3 regions of the Brevibacillus humidisoli genome follow, and region 2 is predicted to be linked to each of the others. Evidence: riboswitches for the same ligand, from Rfam matches in the RefSeq annotation. Region 2 holds a riboswitch; each other region holds the start of a gene.
What was found. Region 2 has a riboswitch for S-adenosylmethionine ahead of LOK74_RS23435 (homocysteine synthase). Riboswitches for the same ligand answer to the same signal wherever they lie in the genome.
Positions count from the first base shown of each region.

Region 1: linked by a shared signal. The riboswitch ahead of metH (methionine synthase) and the one ahead of LOK74_RS23435 (homocysteine synthase) in region 2 are both predicted to bind S-adenosylmethionine.
Region 3: linked by a shared signal. The riboswitch ahead of LOK74_RS15720 (BMP family lipoprotein) and the one ahead of LOK74_RS23435 (homocysteine synthase) in region 2 are both predicted to bind S-adenosylmethionine.

Region 1 is NZ_CP087263.1:2,269,884-2,277,742, forward strand. Features, by position in the region: gene LOK74_RS11300 (bifunctional homocysteine S-methyltransferase/methylenetetrahydrofolate reductase) at 1-31, opposite strand, end outside; gene metH (methionine synthase) at 70-3,534, opposite strand; SAM riboswitch class I at 3,641-3,738, opposite strand; gene LOK74_RS11310 (YjcZ family sporulation protein) at 3,921-4,025, shown strand; gene LOK74_RS11315 (hypothetical protein) at 4,145-4,642, shown strand; gene argS (arginine--tRNA ligase) at 4,821-6,533, shown strand; gene LOK74_RS11325 (AbrB/MazE/SpoVT family DNA-binding domain-containing protein) at 6,634-6,885, opposite strand; gene LOK74_RS11330 (GbsR/MarR family transcriptional regulator) at 7,069-7,578, opposite strand; gene LOK74_RS11335 (deoxyribonuclease IV) at 7,665-7,859, opposite strand, start outside.
Region 2 is NZ_CP087263.1:4,803,786-4,811,644, forward strand. Features, by position in the region: gene LOK74_RS23430 (AbrB family transcriptional regulator) at 282-1,394, shown strand; gene LOK74_RS23435 (homocysteine synthase) at 1,647-2,933, opposite strand; SAM riboswitch class I at 3,017-3,124, opposite strand; gene LOK74_RS23440 (polysaccharide deacetylase family protein) at 3,236-3,517, opposite strand; gene LOK74_RS23445 (hypothetical protein) at 3,492-3,896, opposite strand; gene LOK74_RS23450 (rhodanese-like domain-containing protein) at 4,104-4,415, shown strand; gene LOK74_RS23455 (VOC family protein) at 4,490-4,912, opposite strand; gene LOK74_RS23460 (SCO family protein) at 5,135-5,773, shown strand; gene rnjA (ribonuclease J1) at 6,186-7,835, shown strand.
Region 3 is NZ_CP087263.1:3,194,855-3,202,713, reverse strand. Features, by position in the region: gene LOK74_RS15745 (PTS ascorbate transporter subunit IIC) at 25-1,287, opposite strand; gene LOK74_RS15740 (PTS sugar transporter subunit IIB) at 1,294-1,569, opposite strand; gene LOK74_RS15735 (BglG family transcription antiterminator) at 1,581-3,635, opposite strand; gene LOK74_RS15730 (MaoC family dehydratase N-terminal domain-containing protein) at 4,127-4,600, shown strand; gene LOK74_RS15725 (MaoC/PaaZ C-terminal domain-containing protein) at 4,597-5,019, shown strand; SAM riboswitch class I at 5,241-5,352, shown strand; gene LOK74_RS15720 (BMP family lipoprotein) at 5,444-6,484, shown strand; gene LOK74_RS15715 (ABC transporter ATP-binding protein) at 6,549-7,859, shown strand, end outside.

The DNA of each region.
Region 1 (7,859 bases), 2.4 Mb from region 2:
GGTAATCGAGTAGCGGTGGTTTCTTCCCCATGGTTTCCCTTCCCCCCACAATCCTTTTCTGTCTGTCCCTTACTCGTTTGCTTCCACTGCAACAGGCACAGCGTTAAAATAACGAGCTTCCGGATGGGCGAACACCATCGCCGAAACAGACGCTTCCGGATCCATCATAAATCCGTCTGTCAACTGGATGCCGATATCCTCCGGCTTCAGCAAGCGGAACAGCTTCTCTTGATCGTCCAGGTTGGGACAGGCGGGATAGCCAAATGAGACACGTATGCCTTGATAGCGGGCACCGAACCGCTCTGCCATGGTCATGTCTGCTGAATCGGGGAAGCCCCAGACGTCCCGCATCACATGGTGGATCCGCTCGGCAAACGCCTCGGCCAGCTCGAGAGCCAGCGCCTGCAAGATGTGTGAGCGTAGATACTCCCCCTGATTTTTCCACCCTTCCGCCTGATGGCGGATCCCCTGTCCGGCCGTTACTGCCAGAAACCCGACGCAGTCCATCTCGCCGCTCTCTACCGGACGCAAGAAGTCGGACAGGCAGAGATAAGGCTCCGACGGCTGGCGCGGGAAACTAAATCGCTCCAGGACACGAGACGTATTGGCAGGGTCGTAAATCAGGATATCGTCACCGTCAGCCTGTGCCGGAAAGAATTGGTACATGCCATGAGCCCGGATCAATCCTGACTCTCTTGCCGAAGCGAGCAGATCTTCCACCACGGCGTAGATCTCAGTAACCTTTTTGTCACCATCAGCGAGCAGTTTCTCTACGTTGCCGCGCACGCCCAGGTGTTTGCCCAGCAACATCCGCAGGTTGAGATACGGCTGCAGATAGCTGATGGGATAGTCGCGCAGGACATGTCGGTCATGATCCGGCGGCGTGAATACAGGACCGGTCCGGTTGATCGGAGAACGCTTGATCGATGCAGTCGTTTTCCCCGGAGCTGCCCCTCCACTTGCCTGCGCAGCCGCTTTTTCCTGCTCCTCCTGGATCGCCTGCTGCAATTGGGACCGAGCCTGCGGGTCCTGCAGCTTGTTGGCCAGCTCCAGTCCGTCCATCGCATCTTTGGCGTAGACGACCACACCACTGTACTCCGGGGCGATCCGCGTCTGCGTAAACTTGCGAGTCAGTGCCGCTCCACCCACCATCAGCGGGACATCGACCCCTGCCGTTCGCAGATCTTGAGCGGTGATCACCATCTGCTGGGCCGACTTCACCAGCAGTCCGGACAAACCAATCAAGTCGGGCTGTTCTCTGCGACAGGCGGCAATCAACTGTTCCGGCGGTACCTTGATCCCCAGGTTGACGACTTCGTAACCGTTGTTTCCGAGGATGATTTCCACCAGGTTTTTCCCGATATCGTGCACATCCCCTTTTACGGTGGCCAAGAGGATTTTGCCTTTTGACGAACTCTCCGTCTTTTCCATAAACGGTTCCAGAAAGGCAACAGACGCCTTCATCACTTCCGCACTCTGCAGCACTTCGGCAACAATCAGTTGATTGTCGTTAAACAAACGCCCCACTTCTTCCATCCCGGCCATCAGCGGACCATTGATGATCTCTAGTGGCGCATACTTCTTGAGCGCTTCTTCCAAATCAGGAATCAACCCGTCTTTTGAGCCTTCTACCACATAGCGGGCCAACCGCTCTTCTAGGCTCAGCGTAGAGGTCTCCACTTTCACCGTCTGCTTTTTCTGTCGGTAAAACTCGGTAAAGGAGGCCAATGTCTGATCATTGGTCTCAAACAGCAGGGCTTCCGCCAGCCTACGCTCGTCCTCTGGAATCGATGCGTATCGTTCCAGCTTTTCCGTGTTGACAATCGCGTAATCCAATCCAGCTCGCGTCGTATGGTAGAGGTAGACGGCATTCAGCACCTCCCGACCGGCCGGCGGCAGCCCAAATGACACGTTGCTGACGCCGAGGATTGTCTTGCACTCCGGCATCGCCTGTTTGATCAAGCGGATCCCCTCAACTGTCTCCAGTGCAGAACCGATGTACTGCTCATCCCCTGTACCCACCGGAAAGACCAGCGGATCAAAGATGATATCCTGTGGATGAACCCCGTAGCGATTGACCAACAGGTCGTAGGAGCGTTTGGCGACCTCCAGTTTTCGCTCCCGGGTAACCGCCATCCCCTGTTCGTCGATCGTCCCCACTACGACTGCCGCACCGTATGTGTGGATCAGCGGGACCACCTGGGCAAAGCGCTCCTCTCCATCCTCCAGGTTGATCGAGTTGATAATCGCTTTCCCTTGTGAATGCTTCAGCCCTAGCTCCAATACCTTGGCGTCAGTCGAGTCCAGCATCAGCGGAGCTTTTACTTTTTTTACCGCGTATTGCAGGAACTGCTCCATATCGGCGTATTCGTCCCGGTCGGGGTCGGCCAGACAGATGTCGATGATCTGGGCCCCGCGCTTCACTTGGGCACGCGCAATATCAGACGCTTCTTCGTACTTGCCGTCCGCTATCAGCTGGCGGAACTTTCGCGAGCCGATAACATTGGTACGCTCTCCAACCAACAGCGGCCGATTGTCTTCCTCCACATACACCACATCGATACCGGAGACAGCGCTGAGATGCGGGGCAGCCTGACCACGCGGTTTGTATCCCTTTAATGCCTCTGACAGCGCGCGGATATGTTCGGGAGTCGTTCCACAGCAGCCGCCAGCGACATTCAACCAGCCGCGTTCAGCGAAGGCAGCCATTTTGGCGGCCAATCCCTGCGGCGATTCATGATAGTGTCCGTCCTCATCGGGCAGTCCGGCATTGGGGTAACAACTGACGCCACACTGCGCCAACTGTGACAACGTACGCAAATGATCACGCATGAACTCGGGCCCTGTCGCGCAGTTCAACCCGATCGTGACCGGATTTAAGTGTTCGATGGAGATATAGAATGACTCAATATTCTGACCAGCCAGCGTCGTACCCATCGGCTCGATTGTACCGGAGATCATCACCGGCACTTCCCGCTCCAACTCGGCAAATGCCTGCCGAATCCCGATGCCTGCTGCCTTTACGTTTAAGGTGTCCTGCGCCGTCTCCAACAGGAGGACGTCAACACCTCCAAGGATCAAGCCCTTCGCCTGTCGGCAATACGCTTCGACCAACTCTTCAAAAGTGACACCACCAGTCAGCGAGAGGGTCTTGGTCGTCGGTCCCATCGAACCGGCGACGAAGCGCGGCCAGTCTGGCGTTGAGTAGGCTGCTGCCGCTTCCTGGGCAATCCTGGCAGCCGCGATATTGATCTCCATATCTTTCTCCTGCACGTCGTATTCTGCGAGAACCACATTGGTGGCGCCAAATGTGTTGGTCTCGATGATATCGGCACCCGCTTCCAGATACTTCTCGTGGATGTACCGGATCACGTCAGGACGAGTCAGGTTTAACAACTCATTGCACCCCTCGTATTCCTCTCCACCGAAGTCGGCCGCGCTGAGATTGGCCTGCTGAAGCATGGTCCCCATCGCTCCATCAAGGACCAGGATCTTTCGCTGTAGTTGTTCCGTAAATCGTGTCGGTTTCACCATCTCTACTCCTTTTCATGAGACTTGGCTCGTAGACGAATAAAAAAATCCTCTTCTTACGCAAATAAGAAGAGGATTCTTCGACAGAATGTCATCTATGATCAATCCTCTCTTATCTTTCAAAGCGTCCGCTTTGCTGGAATTGGCACCTGATGTTCGGTTGCCGAGGTTTCATAGGGCCAGTCCCTCCACCTCTCTGGATAAGAGAATACATCCATAATCTTTTCTTTTTCCGTATGTTACCATCTAAATGCGAGAGCCGTCAATAGCAAAATCTCCCTAGGATTGCAGATTGCAGCCTTTTTTCGTGGTTATGGTCAAACGCCCACAACAAGATAGGTGTTCATGTATAAACTGAAGCATACCGGAAAGGAGGATGAAGAAACAAAATGAGTACGTCATACTGCAGCGGCGGGATCTTTAACAACTGTTTTGCCCTGGTGCTGGTTCTGTTCATCCTGCTCGTCATCGTAGGGGAATCAAAAGACTGCTAATGTTGCGGAAAGAGCCTGACGCAGACTCAGGCTCTTTCCCGTCTCAGGTTGACCATGCCCCTCGTGACGGTTATGCTGATGGTAAAAGCAGAACCATCAGCCAAAAAGGAGTAGAGAAGATGTCCCTCCCCGACACAATGGACAGACAAACATTCCTGGACAGCCTGGAAGTCGTACAGTCGTTGAAACAAACCGACTTCGAGACCTATCAAGTGGTCAAGGAACGAGGTACGGAGCGTCATTATCTGATGTATTCCTTCTACCACATCAACCTGTCCGAAGGCGGGCGTCGCGACGATTACCGATACTTCCTGCCACTCGCATCCGATGACGTACTGGCAATCGTGCTGGGAGAACAGCCGTATGAGTATCCCGAGCACTGGAAGCGTCTCTATTATCGGACAGGTACGGATGATCGTATCCTCCCGTTTGATCCCAGCGAAAACTTCGACCGAGAAAGGGAACAGGAGGCAGAACGGGAGATGCTGGATGCCTTGCTTCGCTACAAACGGGAGTGGAAGCAGGCAGATGACAAGGAAGCATTGACCAAAAAGCTGTTCTCCCAATTGGCAGAGATCGAGAAGCGGCATTCCAACGAAAGTGATTCATCCGAGTAAGCCACAAGCGAGGGAGAGTTGCAACTCCCTTGCTTGTTCGCTATAATAAAGCAGATCAACCGCATTTGTCTCATGCTACATAGCTGACATCACGAGAGCAAACCAATCCACCTCTCGTCTCTTCGTTTTGCGGAGGCGGGAGGTTTTTCTCGTAGCCAAGAAAGGATGGTAGAAAGTAGTGAGTTACAAACAGCAAGTGGCAACAAGCCTTCATGCTGCGCTGCAGAAGTTGGAGATTGCCGACTTTTCCCTGGAAAAGCTGGAGGAGATGCTGGAAACACCGCCCAATCCGCAGATGGGCGATATCGCCTTTCCGTGTTTCCAATTGGCAAAAGTGCTGCGCAAAGCACCTCCACAGATAGCCGCAGAACTGGCCGGATTGGTCAAAAGCGACTACCTTGACAAAGTAGAAGCAGTCGGACCATACATGAACGTCTTCCTCAACCGTTCGTTGGTAACGGCCGAGGTGATCGGGACGATAGCGAAAGAAGGTTCATCCTACGGCAATCGCAGCATCGGCCAAGGGCGCAACGTACCGATCGACTTGTCTTCCCCCAACATCGCCAAGCCGTTCTCCATGGGCCACCTCCGCTCTACCGTGATCGGCAATGCGATTGCCAACATTTTGGAAAAACACGGCTACCGTCCTGTTCGCATCAACCATCTCGGTGACTGGGGTACCCAGTTTGGCAAGCTGATCGTCGCCTACAAACGGTGGGGAGACGAAGAGAAAGTAAGAGCGAAGCCGATCAAGGAACTGCTGTCGCTCTACATCAAGTTCCACGAAGAAGCGGAAAAAGATGAATCGCTGGAAGAACAAGGGCGGGAATGGTTCAAGCGCCTGGAAGACGGCGATGAAGAAGCAAGGCAATTGTGGCAGTGGTTCCGTGACGAATCGCTAAAGGAATTCATGAAGATTTATAAACTGCTCGGTGTATCGTTTGACTCTACGCACGGAGAAGCTTTTTACAACGACAAGATGGATCGGGTCGTACGGCTGCTTGAGGAAAAAGATCTGTTGGTGGAGTCTAATGGTGCGCTGGTGGTCAACCTGGATGAATACGAGATGCCTCCCTGTCTGATCAAGAAGTCGGACGGCGCCACCCTCTACGCTACTCGGGATCTGGCCGCCGCTCTGTACCGCCATGAGACGTACGACTTTGCCAAAGCGGTCTACGTGGTCGGCAATGAGCAGCGTCTGCACTTCCAACAACTGTTCCGCGTGCTGGAAAAGATGGGCTACGAGTGGGCCAAAGAGATGTATCACGTACCGTTTGGCATGATGCTCAAGGATGGCAAGAAGATGTCGACGCGCAAAGGGCAGGTCGTCCTGCTGGAGGAAGTGCTGGCACAGGCCATCGAGGACGTCGGCAAGGTGATCGATGAGAAAAATCCGCAGCTGGCGAACAAGGAAGAAGTGGCTCGTCAAGTAGGTGTTGGCGCGGTCATCTTCCACGATCTGAAGAACTTCCGTCTCAACGACGTCAACTTCTCCTGGGAAGAGATGCTCACCTTTGAAGGCGAGACAGGCCCGTACGTCCAGTATACCCACGCCCGCGCCTGCTCCTTGCTGCGCAAAGGCGGCTATCGGGCAGATACGCCGGACATCGCAGAAGGAGCACTGGACAGTTCGGAAGCCTGGACTGTGGTCACCCTGCTCAACGCCTTCCCTGATGTGGTCGATCGTGCCCGCGAGCAGTTCGATCCGTCTCAAGTGGGCAAGTACGTGGTTGACCTGGCGCAAGCTTTCAACAAGTACTACGCCAATGTACGCATTCTGGCTGAGGATGAGCAGATCAAGCATTCACGGCTTCACCTGGTGTCCGCCGTCGTCACTGTTCTGCGAGAAGGGCTTCGCCTGCTCGGTCTGGCTGCGCCGGAAGAGATGTAATTTGCTCCCAAATTTTAGTCATAAAAAAAGGTGGCCGCGGCCACCTTTTTTACTATCCATTTTCACGACATCGATTGCACCGATTCTTGCGATTTGCCAGTTAAGCGGTTACGCTTGCACCAATCTCCGAAATACAATTCGAGCAAATCAACTTTCCTTTGAAATGAACAATATCCCCGGCATCACCACAAAAAACACAAGCAGGCTCGTACTTCTTCAAAATAATCTTGTCGTCCTGGACGTAAATCTCCAGAGAGTCCCGAATCTCTATGTTAAAAACATCTCGCAATTCTTTGGGAAGCACTACTCTTCCCAATTCATCGACTCTGCGTACTATCCCGGTTGCTTTCATCGTTATCCTCCTACATCTGCATCACTATGAAAAGGTTTGTTTATCCATGCGGATGATGGTTGATCGAAGCACTTGTTTTATGTGCAAGCGCATTGGTAACCTCTTAGGGGCCACTCGGCTCTTTCGATACGAATGGGACAGATGACGGAACTGCAGGAAAACTCCCGCAAAAACGTCTACTACCTAGCCATGCTGCTGTGACAGTTCCTGTTTTCGTCTCTTCCACTCTTCCTCCAGGCCGTCCAACCGCTCAAACAACAGGTCATAAAATGCGTTCATCTCGATCAAACGGCGCTTCGCCTTCGCGTACGCCTCTTGCTCCTCGGTCGGGTAGTCGGCTGGCCACTCCTCGAGCAGCCGCTTGAGAAACGCAGAAAACCTGTACATGTTTTCCAGGTTGCAAGTGAGCATCGCCATCCCGAGGTCCTCTACCAAATAGTAATAATCCCGGCGATCGCTGATGTTGGAACTCTTGTGACAGAAGCCTTGTTCCTCGAGAGCGCGAATTCTGACGCTGACAGCCGCCTTCGTCACGCCTAGGTGCTCCGCCATTTCCTGCAGGCTCAGTGGGCGGGCCGAAAAAAACAACAAGGCGAGCAAGCGGGCGTGTAAGGCGCTGTTCCCGCCAAGTTCACCAGATCGCTCCCATTCGTCACTCAGTTTTCGTTCCAGTTGATGAAGTACAGACTCCAAGTGATCGCCTCCAAAAACGTGTCAGACCAACGTTAACGATGTTGTTAAGCATGTTAATTTTAGCATAGGACGATCATAGCAATCAATTAACCTGCATCATTCCCCCTCGCAATTAGTTCTTTCACGTATTGGATCTCGTCACGGTGGGAACCTCCGTCCGGAACAGGAGTTTCCAGGATCACCGGCAAATCCGCCAATGGAGGAGCGGTAAGCAAAGCGCGGATGGCGTTTTCACCTATCTGTCCACGACCGATGGAGGCATGACGATCTCGGTGTGATCC
Region 2 (7,859 bases):
GAGAGCCGCCAGGAGAGGGAAGGGAAGCCTTTCTCTCAAACAGAAAGCGTCACTGGGGGAGAACGAGGCGATAGATAGGGAAAGCATTTCTGATGAGAAACCGGCTGTGTCTGGTTTCTCTTTTTTTTCTCAGAGACTGCTATTGGAGAAATCTGGTGTCTGCGTAGAAAACATGCGGCAGATTTGATAAAATCGAACTGTTTCAAATGTAGAGAACATCTGTCACAAATGTTTATCCAAACGAGGAAATCACTAATCAAAACGACAGTTGAGGTAATGATATGTCACTCCAACATCTCTACGTACGGTTCAATCAGTCTCCACGCGGAGTGCGGTTCATCATCACATGTTTGGTGGCGATGGCGGGAGGAACCCTGTTCTGGACACTTCATTCCCCCCTGCCTTGGCTGCTTGGGCCGCTGATTTCACTGGTCGTCTGCGTCATTCTTGGGTTTGATCGTCTCTGGGTGCCCGCCTGGTTCCGCAGGATGGGTCTAATTATCGTCGGGGTCACCTTGGGTCTGAGGATCACGCCGAGTATCTGGCAGACGATGGCAGAGCATATCGGAGAGATGGTTCTGGCAACCGTGATTACGCTGGCATTTGGCCTGTTAAGTGCATGGGTGCTCTATAAGGTACACAAAGTAGATCTGACAACAGCGGTATTTAGCAATATTCCGGGCGGCCTGTCGGAGATGGTCTCTCTAGGGCAGAGTCAGGGAGGCAATCTACAGATCATTTCGATGTTTCACTCCATTCGTGTCATGATCATCGTCGTCTTGACTCCTTTTCTGGTGATGCTGCTCTCCCATCACGGTGTCCTGCCGCCAGCAGCACCGGTCAATCAGACACTGGGAGGGGTCCAAACCGTTATTCTTCTGCTTATTGGCGTGGCAGCAGCAGCACTAGCCGCACGCCTGTCCGTACCTGCCCCGTTTTTGCTAGGCCCTTTCTTTCTTACTATGGCCATTTCCCTGTTCAGTACGTTGGTCGGGGAGAGACACGCATTGGCGGGAATTCTGGTGAGCAGTGCCCAATTGTTGATCGGGATGAGCATCGGGGTGGAGTTTAAGCGAGAGGAAGTGATTCACTACCGCAAACTCTGTATCTGGGCTTTGCTGTTCTCGCTGCTCCTGCTGTTGATGAGCTTCTCGCTGGCGGCCATCCTTTCTTACACCGCTGGGATCGATCTGATCACCAGTATCTTGGCGACAGCACCTGGCGGTCTTGCAGAGATGAGCCTGACAGCAATCGCCACAGACGCTGATCCGCTTCTTGTGACGGCCTTTCAACTGTTTCGCGTTCTTTTCATCGTGACGATACTGCCTGTGTTTGTCCGCTGGTTTGTGCTGCGTGTAGGCAACAGGGGGAGAAATAGAGGAGTGAGGGAATAGCCCTTCCTTTGGCCACATGCAGCACTACAGATACATCATGAATGACTGCAGCACCAACAAATACAGAGCCTACGGATACATGAACGGATACAGCACGAACGGATGCAGCACCAATAGATACACAGCGAAACCCAAAGCCCCTGTCACGCCGGAACACTGCCGGTAACAGGGGCTTTTTGGTCGGTGTTTTCGTAGTATATGTTGGTAGTTGGTATGTTTGGTCCGTCGCCTATGCTGGCAGGTCTAGCCGGTTTACTGGATAGCGGCCTGCAGTGCCTGATCCAGATCCGCCAAAATATCGTCGATCGATTCCGTTCCCACGGAGAGACGAACCATCTCAGGGGTGACGCCTGCTTTCCGCTGCTCTTCATCCGTTAACTGCTGGTGTGTCGTGCTGGCCGGATGAATGATCAGCGACTTGCTGTCACCGACATTGGCCAAATGGGAGAAGAGTTTGACCGATTCAATCAGTTTTTGCCCTTCTTTCACTCCCCCTTTGATCCCAAAGGTAAGAATCGCGCCCTGCCCTTTTGGCAAGTATTTCTGGGCCCGTTCGTATTGCGCATCACCTTCCAGGCCGGGGTAATTCACCCATTCCACCAGAGGATGGGCATGGAGGAACTTGGCAGCAGCCAGCGCGTTTTGGCTGTGTCGTTCCATACGCAGATGGAGCGTCTCCAAGCCCTGCAGGAACAAAAACGAGTTGAACGGAGACGGAGCGGCCCCGATGTCGCGCATCAATTGCACGCGTGCTTTGATGATGTAGGCGAGATTGCCGACTGCTTCCGTGTAGACAACACCGTGATACGTCGGATCGGGTGTGGTCAGCCCTGGAAACTTGCCGTTGTTCCAGTCGAACTTGCCGGAGTCGACAATAATTCCGCCGATAGATGTGCCGTGGCCGCCGATGAACTTGGTTGTGGAGTGGACGATGATGTCGGCGCCGTATTCAAAGGGCCGGCAAAGTGCAGGGGAAGCAAAGGTGTTGTCAACGATCAGAGGAATCCCGTGTGCATGGGCTATCTCAGCAATAGCGGTCAGGTCGGCTACATCGATACGGGGATTGCCGATCGTTTCGCAGAATATCGCTTTTGTTTTCTCGTTGATCTTCTCCCTGAAGTTGTCGGGATTGGCTTGGTCAGCGAAATGAACTTTGATGCCAAACTTGGGCAGGGTATGGGCAAACAGGTTGTAGGTCCCGCCGTACAAGCTGCTGGAAGAGACGATTTCGTCACCGGCGTGGGCGATGTTGAGGATGGAAAAGGTAATCGCCGCTTGCCCAGAGGAAGTGGCCAGTGCACCAACACCGCCCTCCAGCAGCGCGACACGCTGTTCAAACACGTCCTGCGTCGGGTTCATGATGCGGCTGTAGATGTTGCCAAACTCCTTGAGTGCAAACAAGTTGGCCGCATGCTCCGTATCACGGAAAACATAAGAGCTGGTTTGGTAGATCGGTACGGCTCGCGAGCCGGTAGCCGGGTCAGGCTGTTGTCCCCCATGCAGGGCCAATGTTTCCAGGTTCCAGTTTTGATCTGACATCATCGATCACTCCTTCTGATTGGTTGCATCAAAAAAGCCTTCTTCTGAGTAGAAGAAGGCTCTCGCACACGAGTCCGGTCGCACGTTCATCTCTCAGAATCCACTGATTCTGCAGGAATTAGCACCTTGCATGTCGCCATGCCGGTTGCTGGGCTTCATAGGGCCAGTCCCTCCGCCGCTCTGGATGAAAACTTTTTTTCTTTTGTATTTTCACATTATAGGGGAGTGTTGCCATGCTGTCAATCAGAAATGAGGAACCCAGTAGATTATGGGACGAGCTATGATGCATCGTTAGCCCGTCGTCAACGTTTCACTTGTGCTTTCAGCTTGGCGAGCAACCTGGAGCCAGACATTTCCGACTCTCCTGCATTGATCCGGTACACTTCCCCGTTTCCCGGCGTGTTGATCCCCTCCTTGGTCGTAAAAAACAATTCGATTCCCAGTTCTCGTCCGATGCTGATCACTTGATCGTTGTAGGCACCGAAAGGAAAAGCCAGCAGTTTGGGCTGCGGTCCCAGTTCTTGTTCCAGTCGTTTGTTCATAAAATCGAGATCGCTTTTAATGCGGGCACGATACTCGTCCATCGTTTCCGTACGCTGTTTGCCCTCTAGAAACAAAGGCTGGGTCAGAGCTGGCATCGATTTGAAACCCTTCTTTTTTCAACAAGTGGAGATGTTCCCGGAACAGCCCAACGGTAACGGTGCTGGGGTTCCCTTTGGCCGGGCTCTCATCTGATACGATCTGATGGTAGATCAGGACCAGTGCTTTGTCCTGGTAGAAGATCGGGCTAGTTGTTGCCTCTTCCCTTTGGCTCCATGCTCCCATGCCGACGCTGATCACGCATAAGATGATGAGGAACACGCTGATCATGAAATGAATCATGCTTTTCCTGAACGTCTTGATCGTTCGATTCGCTTTTTTCCTCGCGGCCTGATCAGCAGAATCGTCTGAAGGAAAAAACATTTGAGCCCCGCCTTATCTCTATATAGTTCGGTGATGCCCAAGCGCTTGGACTATTTATTTGATCCAGGCTGCCCTTTTTTGTGACAGAAAAGGGTAAAAAACTTTTTGATAGAAAACAACCTGACTTGGAAAGACTCTAAGCATTTTCACCCCGGGGGCAGCTTATGCTATGATGAGAAAAGCAAGACCCCCCGAAGGAGGATTACGATGGATGCTGAGGTAAAAGAGATCACTCCGGAAGAACTGCAGGAAAGAATCAACCGGGGCGACAAGCTGCAAATCATCGATGTGCGCGAACCGCATGAGTGGGAGGAAGGACATATCCCGCAAGCGACATTGATACCACTGGCGACACTGCCCGTGCGCCTAGAGGAGCTAGACAAGGAAACACCGATTGTGATGGTTTGCCGCAGCGGCGCCCGCAGTTGGAATGCGACGGCGTACGTGCAGCAGTTCGGTTATCAGGCGGAGAACATGGCGGGCGGGATGCTTGCCTGGAACGGCGAAGTCGAGAAGTAGAGGGCGATAAGAAAAACCACCTTGGCATAGGTGGTTTTTCTCTATTTGGCGCAACCATACTCTTTCTATCACGCTTACTGCTGCTCTTGACTTACTGCACTTTCATCCATATAGATCAATTCCCACAGGTGACCGTCGATATCCTGAAAGCCCCATTCATACATAAATCCATGGTCGACCGGATCTTTCGAAGGCGTTGCGCCAGCCGCCAGGGCCTTGTTCACGATCTCGTCCACCTGTTCCTTGCTTTCAGCAGACAAGGCTACCAACACTTCTGTGCTTTTGGTTGCATCGCAAATCTCTTTTTTGGTGAACGTTTGAAAAAACTCCTCAACCAGCAGCATGGCAAAGATATGATCACTGATGACCATGCATGCTGCCTTTTCATCGGTGAAGTGGGGGTTGAATTCGAACCCTACCTTGCTGAAGAAGTCCATCGTTCGATTCAGGTCTTTGACTGGCAGGTTGACGAAAATTTTTTCTGCTCTGGTTGCCATGTGAAATCACCTCGACATGATAATATCGTTATGTACGCATGTGTAGGACTTCCTACATTATAGCGTGACTGAGACATTGTGATTTCTTTTCGATTGCTGTTTTTGCCCGCCTGTTGTAAGGAATGATGTTTGATCAGCTCGAAACCGTCACAACCTTGACACAGAACAATCGGCTGGCTCACGATACAATCAACATGTAGAGAAGTATGAGGGGGTAAACAAATGAGTGGAATCAACGATGGGCAGCAGCACGCCCCAAGTTTTTGGCAAAAATACAAAATGCTCCTGTTTGCCGCTGTGATGGTAATTGCACTGGCAGGTGTATTGATGTACAAGCTGGTCTGGTCCATAGAACCTATCCCGGTGTTAAAGCAGATGGACAACTTCACCTTGCAAAACATGAACGGCGATACGTTCAACTTCGACGATACCGCGGGAAAAGTGCGGCTGGTCTCCTTTATCTTCACCAACTGCCCAGATGTTTGCCCGGCTACTACCCACTTGATGGCCCAACTGCAAGACGACTTGCAGAAAGAAGGGTTGTTCGGGAAAGAGGTGGTGTTTGTGACCGTTGCCTTTGATCACGAGCGAGACACGCCAGAGGCATTGCAAAAGTACGCGGAAGCGTTTGGGGCCGATACCAGCGGCTGGTACTTCGTTCGCGGCGGTCAGCAAGAGATCAAGCAGGTGGCGGACATGTTCGGCGTCTACATTCAGAAGAACAAGCAGGGTCTCTACGATCATTCCATGTATACGTTTTTGATCGACGGTGAGAGCAATCTGCGAAAACTGCACGGAATGGCCTCTGACTTGGATCTCGAAGAATTGAAGTTGGATATTAAACAACTCGTCGAAGAATAGTCGTCATTTGATGAATAACGCCGCCGTTTTCCCTTGGTCAGGATGGGGGGAACTGCGGCTTTTTGGTTATCCTGAGTATGTTCGCATTCATCGGATTTCTGATTAACAAGTGACTCGTCCGATCGTGAAAACAGACGCGGATGATGTTCGACTGCGGTCATTCGTTTTCTAACAGCGCGTTGTTCTTAATTTTTAGCGTTATCCTTTCTCTCTCCCCCAGTCGGTCTTGATGACTTCCCTCTCTGTTCCTGAGCGCAATGAATCCCTTTTTCCCAACCGGTTCGGCAAGTTTGGCAAGACAGGAGTGACCAGCTATAATACAATAAAGATAAGACAGGTGGACGGCTGATATTTTTTGTGAAAGAGAAAAGAAGCTGAACGAACCTAGACGAACCAAGTAGGAGGAGTACGATTGAGTGAAGTAAAAATATTTGCGCTGGGTGGACTCGGGGAGATTGGCAAAAACATGTACTGCATCGAATATCTGGATGAGATCGTGGTGATCGACTGCGGCGTCAAGTTTCCGGAAAATGAGATGTTCGGTGTCGATCTGGTGATCCCCGACGTTTCCTACCTGGTGGACAATCAAGATAAAATCAAGGGATTGTTTCTCACTCACGGACATGAGGACCACATCGGGGCTATTCCTTATGTGTTGAAGCAGATCAACATGCCGGTCTATGGCGGCCGACTGACGCTGGGACTGGTCAAGTCGAAGCTGGAGGAGCATCGGATGCTCAGCGACGTCGAGCTGGTTACCGTCACGGATGAGACAGTCGTGCCCTTCCGTCATCTGTCCGTCTCGTTCTTCCGGACCAATCACAGTATCCCCGACTCGTTTGGGATCGCGGTAGAGACACCGGAAGGTACGGTGGTGCACACCGGTGACTTCAAGCTGGATATGACGCCGGTTGGCCCTTCGACCGATTTTGCCAAAATGGCCAAGATCGGCAACGGCGATGTGCTGGCCTTGTTGTCAGACAGCACCAATAGCGAACGGCCGGGCTTTACGATGTCGGAGCGGGCTGTAGGCGAGGGCATACAGGAAGTGATCGCCAAGGCGAGAGGGCGGATCATCCTCGCCACATTTGCCTCCAATGTGCATCGGTTGCAGCAGGTAGTAGAAGCCGCGATGAGCGTGGACCGCAAGATTGCGGTGATTGGCCGCAGTATGGAAAAGGTGTTCCTGATCGGCCAGGAACTGGGCTATATCCAGGTGCCGGAAGGAATGTTGATCGACATCAAGACGATCGACCAGTACCCGGACAACCAGATCTTGATTATCTGTACGGGCAGCCAGGGGGAACCGATGGCTGCACTGACCCGCATCGCTTCTGGCGCGCACCGCACCGTGCAGATCTATCCGGAAGACACCGTGATTATCTCCGCCTCACCGATTCCCGGCAACACGATCAACGTCAGCCGGACGATTGACAAGCTGTTCCGGGCGGGAGCCAATGTGGTCCACGGTACCGTGTTTGACATCCACGCTTCCGGTCACGGCAGCAGCGAAGAGTTGAAGATGATGCTCAACTTTATTCGCCCACGCTACTTTGTTCCGATCCACGGCGAGTACCGGATGCTGGTAACCCACTCCAAACTGGCCCAGCAGGTGGGGATCGATCCCGAGAATATCTTCGTGATGGATAACGGCGATGTGCTCTCCTGTACACGTGAGCAGGCGACACGGGGCAAAGTGCCGGCTGGGGTTGTCTTGATCGACGGCAGCGGTATTGGCGATGTTGGCAATATCGTGCTGCGCGATAGAAAGCATCTGGCGGAAGACGGATTGATGGTAGTCGTGGTCAGTATCGACATGAAAAACTTCAAGATCCTGACCGGTCCTGACATCGTCAGCCGCGGATTCGTCTACGTCCGCGGATCGGAAGCACTGATCCAGGAGGCGACCGTACTGGTCAAGCAGAGACTGGCCGAACTGCTCAACAAGAAGGTGAAAGAGTGGTCCGAGTTGAAGTCTCAGATTAATCAGGTGCTGAAACCATATGTGTTTGAAAAGACGGGCCGCAACCCGATGATCCTGACGATCTTGATGGAAGTATAAAGCAGAAGAGGGCAGCCGTGGTTG
Region 3 (7,859 bases), 1.6 Mb from region 2:
CCATAATAGTTTACCAAAGCCATATTAGTTCACTAAAGCCACTACTTTCCCCAGAATAATCCCGACGATGCCAAAATCAGCGTCGCCAAAGGTGGTTCCCTCAAATCCGAGCGAGCCCAGTACCGGCAGAAGCATCGCAGGCAAAAAGCTGATCAGCAAACCGTTTACGAAGGCGCCGGCAATCGCTCCGCGACGGCCGCCTGTCGCATTTCCAAACACGCCGGCCGCGGCACCGGTAAAGAAGTGGGGGACAAGTCCGGGTACGATCACTTTCAATCCGAAGATCGGCAATAAGAACATCGATACCAAACCTGCGACAAAGCTGGCAAAAAATCCGATCACAACGGCATTGGAGGCAAACGGGAAGACCGTCGGACAATCAAGTGCCGGAATGGCGTTTGGCACTACTTTGTCGGCAATCCCTTTAAAGGCGGGCACAATCTCGGCCAGCAGAATCCGCACCCCGGCCAGTACGATGTAGACCCCTGCGGCAAAGGTAATCGCTTGCAATACCGCATAGACGAGGTAGTTTTGGCCACCGCTTAGTTCCTGCTCAACCAATCCTGGCCCTACTGCAAGGGCCACAATGAGAAACAAGAGCGTCATCGTTAAGGATACAGAAACGGATGTATCTCGCAAAAAGCCCAGTGATTTTGGCACTTTAATCTCTTCTGTCGATTTTTCCGGGTTGCCGACCACTTTTCCGATATACCCGGCCACCAAGTAACCGACAGAACCGAAATGACCCATCGCAATGTCATTGGTACCTGTAATTTTTCTCATAAAAGGCTGCAGCATGGCAGGAGATAAGACCATCAATGCACCGAGGATAATCGACCCGATGATCACCATTGGTACGCCCTTCACACCACCGGTCGACAAGATCACGCCAATCAGGCACGCCATAAACATCGTGTGGTGACCCGTCAAGAAAATGTACTTAAACGGGGTGAAGCGCGCCAACAGGATGTTGACGATCATCCCGAACAGCATGATCATCGCTGTTTCCGCGCCAAAGGTTTGCTGGGCGAGCGCGACGATCGCTTCATTGTTGGGGATCACACCCTGGATGTGAAAGGCCATGTCAAACATTTTGCCAAAAGCGTCTAACGCGCCCACCAATATGCCTGCGCCAGCGCCCAGGATCAGAAAGCCCATGACTGTCTTTAAGGTTCCGGAGACGACATCAGCCGTCCCTTTTTTCTGCAGCAGCAATCCGACCAGGGCAAACAGCCCGACCAAGATCGCTGGGGTTCCCAGTATGTCTTTCATGATTAGATCAAGCATCGATGATCATCCCTTCGTGAAGTATTGTTGCAAGGCTTCCTTGATCTCTGCTTGGTTTAAAATGTTCTCAAGACCAATCACGCAGCGTTTGCCATCTTCCAGTTGATCCACAATATCTTTTGAGCCCAGATACACATCTGCCTGCTCTGTTTTGCTCGTCGCCAGATCGGTGTGGGAGACTTCCGCTTGCACGCCCATCTCAGCGAGGATTTTCTTTACGTTCATCTCCACAATGAAGCTGCTGCCCAATCCATTTCCACATACCACCAGAATCTTTTTCATGCTTTTCCCTCCTATTCGGAATACGTTGCGATATATCGAAGTATGGTATCTTTATCATTGGCGGCGATCAGTTCGTCGATGTTGCTTTCTTCGGACAGCATCTTTGACATCTGCGCCAATGCTTTTAAGTGGGTTTCTTGGTCGATGGCGGCCAATACGATGATCAACTGTGCTTCCCGCTCTTGGTCCTCTGAGAATGAGACGGGCTTCTTCAATCGAAGCAAACTCATGCCGACCCGGTTTACTCCCTGCTCCGGTCTTGCATGCGGCAGCGCCACTTTGGGAGCAATCACGACATAAGGACCGTTTTCTTCCACGTTGGCGATCATCGCCTGCACATACCCCTCTGTGATCGACTGGCTGCGCAGAAGCGGTTCGGCTGCCGTACGTATGGCTTCCCGCCAATCACTCACCTGGTCTTTCAACAGGATATATTCTTCGCGTAACAACTCGTCTAGCATTGGTTTTCGCTCCCTTTTTAGCTGCTTATGCTGTTGCAACACCTGCTTGATTTCCTCTATGACCTCTTCCTCTTTTTCCAGGACTGCATATTTTTTCACTACCTCGACGATGCTTTGTGCCGTCACATGGGAAGGGGAATGGTTGGATAAGTTCTCCATTTCATTTAACAGGTGCACTTTATCGGCATCCGTTAAGATCGGGTTGACGAAAATGATCCGATGACGCGGGTTGCTTATTTTGGTCGTAGAGACAACCAAGTCTACCTCTTCCTGAAACTGTTCGTATTGCCTGAGGGTAAGGGGACCAAGCAAATCAATGTTGGCAAAAAGCCCCTCCAACTGCTGCGCCAGGATGCGAGAGGTGCCTACGCCATTTGCACAAACCAGCAAGACACGCCGCAGGGTGCTCGCTGTGATCCCTTGTCGCCGCATCCAGCCTCCGAAATGAACGGTAATATAGGCGATCTCATCTTCTGTGATCGTTTTGCCGACCAATTCTTCCAGCGGTGAGATGCTTTTTTTGGTCAGTTCATAAATGTCGCGATATTGGCGCACAATCACGCCTTTCAGCGGGTTGGAGACGTCGATGTTATAGATAAAGCGGTAATAGGCTGGCTGCAGGTGAAGATACAAATTTTGTTCCAGTTCAACGCGGTGATCAAACACCACACAGGCTCGCATCTCAAACAGATCAACCATTTTCCGGATCGCCGCTTTTAGAAAAGGAATCTCATGCTGCTCCGTCGACTGATCCAGTTCATTCACCTTGGCGCTTAGCAGCAAGGTAGACAAATAGCATTTTTCGTCCTGATTCAGCTTGATTGGGATGATTCGCTCCAGCGTATCAACTACCTGATAATGCTTTGTCGTCACGATGTGCTTGATCTGTTTTTGTGGAAAAGAGACGGGATGGCCGCTCAAAAACCGCTGGAGGTAGAGAGAAAAGAGATAACTTAATAGCTTGGTCGAATCATCGGCAAACTGCAGATGCAAGTGGTACTCGCATTCCCCCAGCCATTGCAGGATCGCGTCGGGAGTAGGAATGTCTCCCCGGCCTGCAAGCAGTTCCTGGATCAACCGTTCTTGACCATCATGCAGCAGAGAATGTACGGATTGACTTAACAGATTGCGGATCGTCAATTCACTCCCGCTGATCCGATATCCATCCGTGTGCGAGTAGGAGAGTCGCAGCCCCTGCCGTTCTACTTCCTTTTTGATGTGCTTGATATCATGTAAAGTGGTATTGCGGCTGACACCAGTCTTCTCCATGCACTCGCGTGTGGTAATTCGTTCATCGGTCAGGAGCAGATAGAAAAGCAAATAGAGCTGCCTTTCACCTGGGCGCAAAGCAGATAGATCGAAGCTTTTTGTTCCCGTGATCCGAGCTATCGCTTGCTTCCTGCTGTCGTCGAAATAAAACCCTTTTGCATAGATGTACGGTACGGCTGGCAAACCAGATTGTTTGAGCCAATCGTTGATTTTCCCGATGTCGTAGTATAATGTTCTACGAGAAATCGAGAAATGTTCCATCAATTCCTTGACTGACACGTAGTGATGGGACTGCAGTAGATACTGCAAGATTTGCATTGCTCTTTTGTCTAACATGGTGGCCACCTTTAGCACAAAATCATGCACAATCTGCTGCTTGCACAGATGGTAGAACATCTGTTTATACTACTACTTTACTATATGGGGCATTTGTATTGTCAGACCGAATGTTACCAAGCAGACTTGTGCAAAAATTGTTCCCTGGATACTAATGGGAAACGGCAGTTGTAGAATGAATAGGTGTGAAAGAAGCCAGCGAAACGGGTTGAAAAAGAAGCAGGTTAGTCTCGCGACAAGTGCGGAACAAGCAGATATCCTGCTATACCTAGTTGTGAGATCATCTTGTTTTTTGCGAACTTAGGATCTCAGGTGAATATTGCGGCTGTGTGTACGTCTTCATATAAGCAGACCATATTGTCAGTTAAGGAGAAGATATCGTCTGCGAGTTTGAATTCCCGCATAAAAGAAGAGAAGAGGCAGTTGCCTGCTGTCTGGAGGATGAAGCCGGCCAATAGGCAGCAATCCAGGAAAAGCGAGGAGGGTCAGCGGTGACCAAAGATCTATCCAAATACGTCGGATACACATTTGAGCCGTATGCGTATCGCGTAGAAGCAGGAAAAATCCGCGAGTTTGCACTTGCGATCGGCGATGACAACCCGATTTACCATGACAGAGATGTTGCCCAGCAGTCAGGCTTTCGCGACATCCCTCTACCCCCTACATTTTCTACCGTGATCGAGATGTGGGCAGGACCCAGTTTCGAACATTTGATAGAAGTGTTAGAGCTGGACCCGCTTCGCGTGCTGCACGGAAAACAACGGTACGATTACGGCAGTGTGATCTGCGCGGGTGATGAGATCACCGCCTGCTCACGGATTGTCGCTGCCGAGTCGAAAAGCAGAATGAACCTGTTCACATTGGTGACAGAGTATGCCAATCAGCAGGGAGAACAAGTACTGAGAGCTGAGTCGGTGATCATCGAGATGCAGGAGAGAATGAGAGCGAAGGAGGGAAAAGGATGAAAGAACTGCCCATCCTACATAAGCAAGCGATTACCCACACCCAATTAGTCCGCTACGCCGGTGCCTCTGGTGATTTCAACCCGATTCATACGGTTGTACCCGTAGCCAAACAGGCTGGACTGCAAGATGTCATCGCCCATGGGATGCTGGTGATGGGGTTCGCGGGACAGGCGCTGACAGAGTGGTTCCCCCGTCAGTATTTGCGCAGTTTCCAAGTGCGGTTTTCGCGAATGACCTATCCAGGCGAGCAGTTGTCTGTGAGTGGTCAACTAGTGGAGTCGATGGTCCGCGATGGTGAGGAACGCTGGCTCGGCGAGCTGATCGTGACCAACCAGACGGGTGAAGCAAAGCTGAAAGGAACCTTTGAAGTATGGAAAGGTGAACCAGAAGGTTCGGAGAACTTACCATTAATTCCCTAGAAAATTGATTCACATTTTTACCGTTATTAGAAATAGAAGCCTTCTCCTCCTCGGGAAAAAGGTTGTCGACAGTCCCACCCAAATACGCGCAGACCGGGTGGGGCCTTTTTGTGGGACCGAAGACATACAGATATGTAAAATCAGGAAAAAAACACATTATATGAAAAGGGTTGATAAAATCATATTTTCATTTAAAATGAAAAAGAAGTTCATAGAAAGACCCCTTATTATGAGTGGTGGAGGGACTGGCCCGATGAAACCCGGCAACCCACTGGAAGGCAAACTTTCAGGAAGGTGCCAATTCCTGCAGGCATACGACCTGGCAGATAAGGGAGAGCGGTGCAGATGCGATCCTCTTCCCTGTCAGCAGGGGAGAGGTTTTTTCGTATTCTTTTACACTTACACAACAAGGAGAGAAGCAGTCATGAAGAGAGTATTTTTGCTGCTGTGTCTGTTTGCCTTGGCCTTGGCTGGCTGTGGCGGCGGCGGGCAGCCAGCGGACTCCAGCCAGTCGCAATCGGCAGAAGGAGATCGAGGCCAAGATCAGCCGAAGAAACGGATCGCCCTGGTGCTCCCGGAAAAAATCGGCGTCAATCCGTTCTTCCAGCAGATGGATGAAGGGGTTAAGAAAGCGGCTGAGGAGTTTGGACTGGAGGCAAAAACAATTGAGGCGACCGATCCCAACGCGTTCGAAGAAAACCTGCGGGTTGCGGTGGCTGAACAGTACGATTTGGTTATTACGGCTACCTTTCAGGCAGAAGATGCTTTGAAAAAAGTGGCGACAGAAAATCCGGACCGTCAGTTTGCGATCATCGACACGGTCATTGATCTGCCCAACGTGCGCAGCGTCTCATTCCGCGAGCACGAAGCGGCATACCTGATGGGGGCTGCCGCCGGACTGGCGACCAAGACAGGAAAAGTGGGAATGGTAGCAGCGATGGATATTCCACTGTTGAAAAAATATACGGTTGGCTTCGAGGAAGGTCTGAAAGCGACCAATCCGGATGCGGAGTTCCTGTTGAACTACGTAGGCAGCTTTGAAGATCCGGCAAAAGCGAAAGAATTGGCGCTGCTGCAGCATTCACAAGGTGCTGATTTTATTGCAGGGGCCGCTGCTGTAGGCGATCTGGGCGTGTTCGAAGCGGCCAAGGAGAAAGGGTTTTACACAGCCGGCCAAGACATAGACCGTACGGAAGTGGACCCGGAACATGTCGTCTTGTCACAACTAAAGGGTACCGATGTAGCGGCGTATGAGACGGTAAAAGATTTTGTCAACGGCACGTTTACACCAGGGGTGGTCGATTACGGATTGAAAGAGAAAGGCGTTGGTCTCACTTTCGTCACCCACGAAAGCAAGTCTCCGCTCCATCCGTTTATCGGCGAAGAGACGATCGCCAAAGTGAAAGAAATCAATGACGAGATCGTCTCTGGCAAGCGTGAGGTCCCCGACCCGCTGAAAAACTAGATCGGGCAAACCGGCTACCCACCGTAGTCGGTTTCCTCTTTTCTCGACAAAGGGGTGACACTGTGTGACTGTTTTACTGGAAATGGAGAACATCACCAAGCTGTATGGCACGTTTGCCGCCAATCAGCAGGTTAGCTTTTCCCTCAGACAAGGGGAGATCCACGCGATCGTGGGGGAGAATGGAGCGGGCAAAACAACGCTGATGCGCATGTTGTACGGCATGGAAAAGCCGACAGATGGCACCATCCGGATCAACGGAGAAGTGAAGCGGTTTGACAGCCCGGCAGACGCGATCAAAAGCGGGATCGGCATGGTTCACCAGCACTTCATGCTGTTTCCCACTTTCACGGTGGCAGAAAATATCGTGATCAGTCAGGAACCGGCAAAAGGGGTCTGGTTTGACCGGAAAAAGGCGGCCGCTCAGGTGAAGGAGCTCTCGGAAAAGTACCGGATGAGCGTCGATCCCCACAAGAAGGTCTGGGAGTGCACCCTGGGCATGCAGCAACGTGTGGAGATTCTCAAGGTCCTCTACCACGGTGCCGATATCGTGATTCTCGATGAGCCTACGGCCGTGTTGACGCCGCTGGAGGTAAAAGAGCTGCTGGTTACACTGAAACATCTCGCTCAGCAAGGAAAAAGCGTCATCCTGATCACGCACAAACTGCACGAGGTGATGGAAGTGGCCGATCGTATCACGGTGCTGCGGGGTGGACAGGTTACGGGGACGCTGAAAACAGCGGAGACAAACGTGGAGGAACTCTCCCGGTTGATGGTCGGCCGCGACATCGCTGAGATCCAGCGCAGCGAACGGCCGCGAGGTGATGTGCTGCTTGCGGTAAACGAACTGTTTATCCGCGGCAACTCGGGGAAACCGCTGTTGGACCGTGTCAGTTTTCGCGTCCATGCTGGTGAGATTGTCGGGATTGCCGGTGTGTCCGGCAACGGTCAGTCAGAACTGATACAGGTCATCACCGGTCTGCGCAAGGCAGACCAGGGAGACGTTTACCTGCTCGGACAACCGATCACCAACGCACCGGTGCGCAGCATTCGACAGCAGGGTATGGCCCACATCCCGGAAGATCGTTATCTGTTGGGAGCAGCCAAGGACGGCAGTATCGTCGAAAATGCGATCTTGCATCAGTACGTGCAGCCGCTCTACCGGCGCTTTGGCCTGCTCAGGCAGAAGCGGCTCCAGCAGTTGACCGAGCGCTGGGTGAAACAGTTTGCTGTCAAAACCAACTCACTGTATGAAAAAGCGCAGCATCTGTCAGGGGGGAACCTGCAGAAGCTGATCGCCGCCAGAGAGATCGGACAGGAGACGCCTTTTTTGCTAGCGGCTGAGCCGACCCGTGGCGTAGACATCGGGGCCATGGAG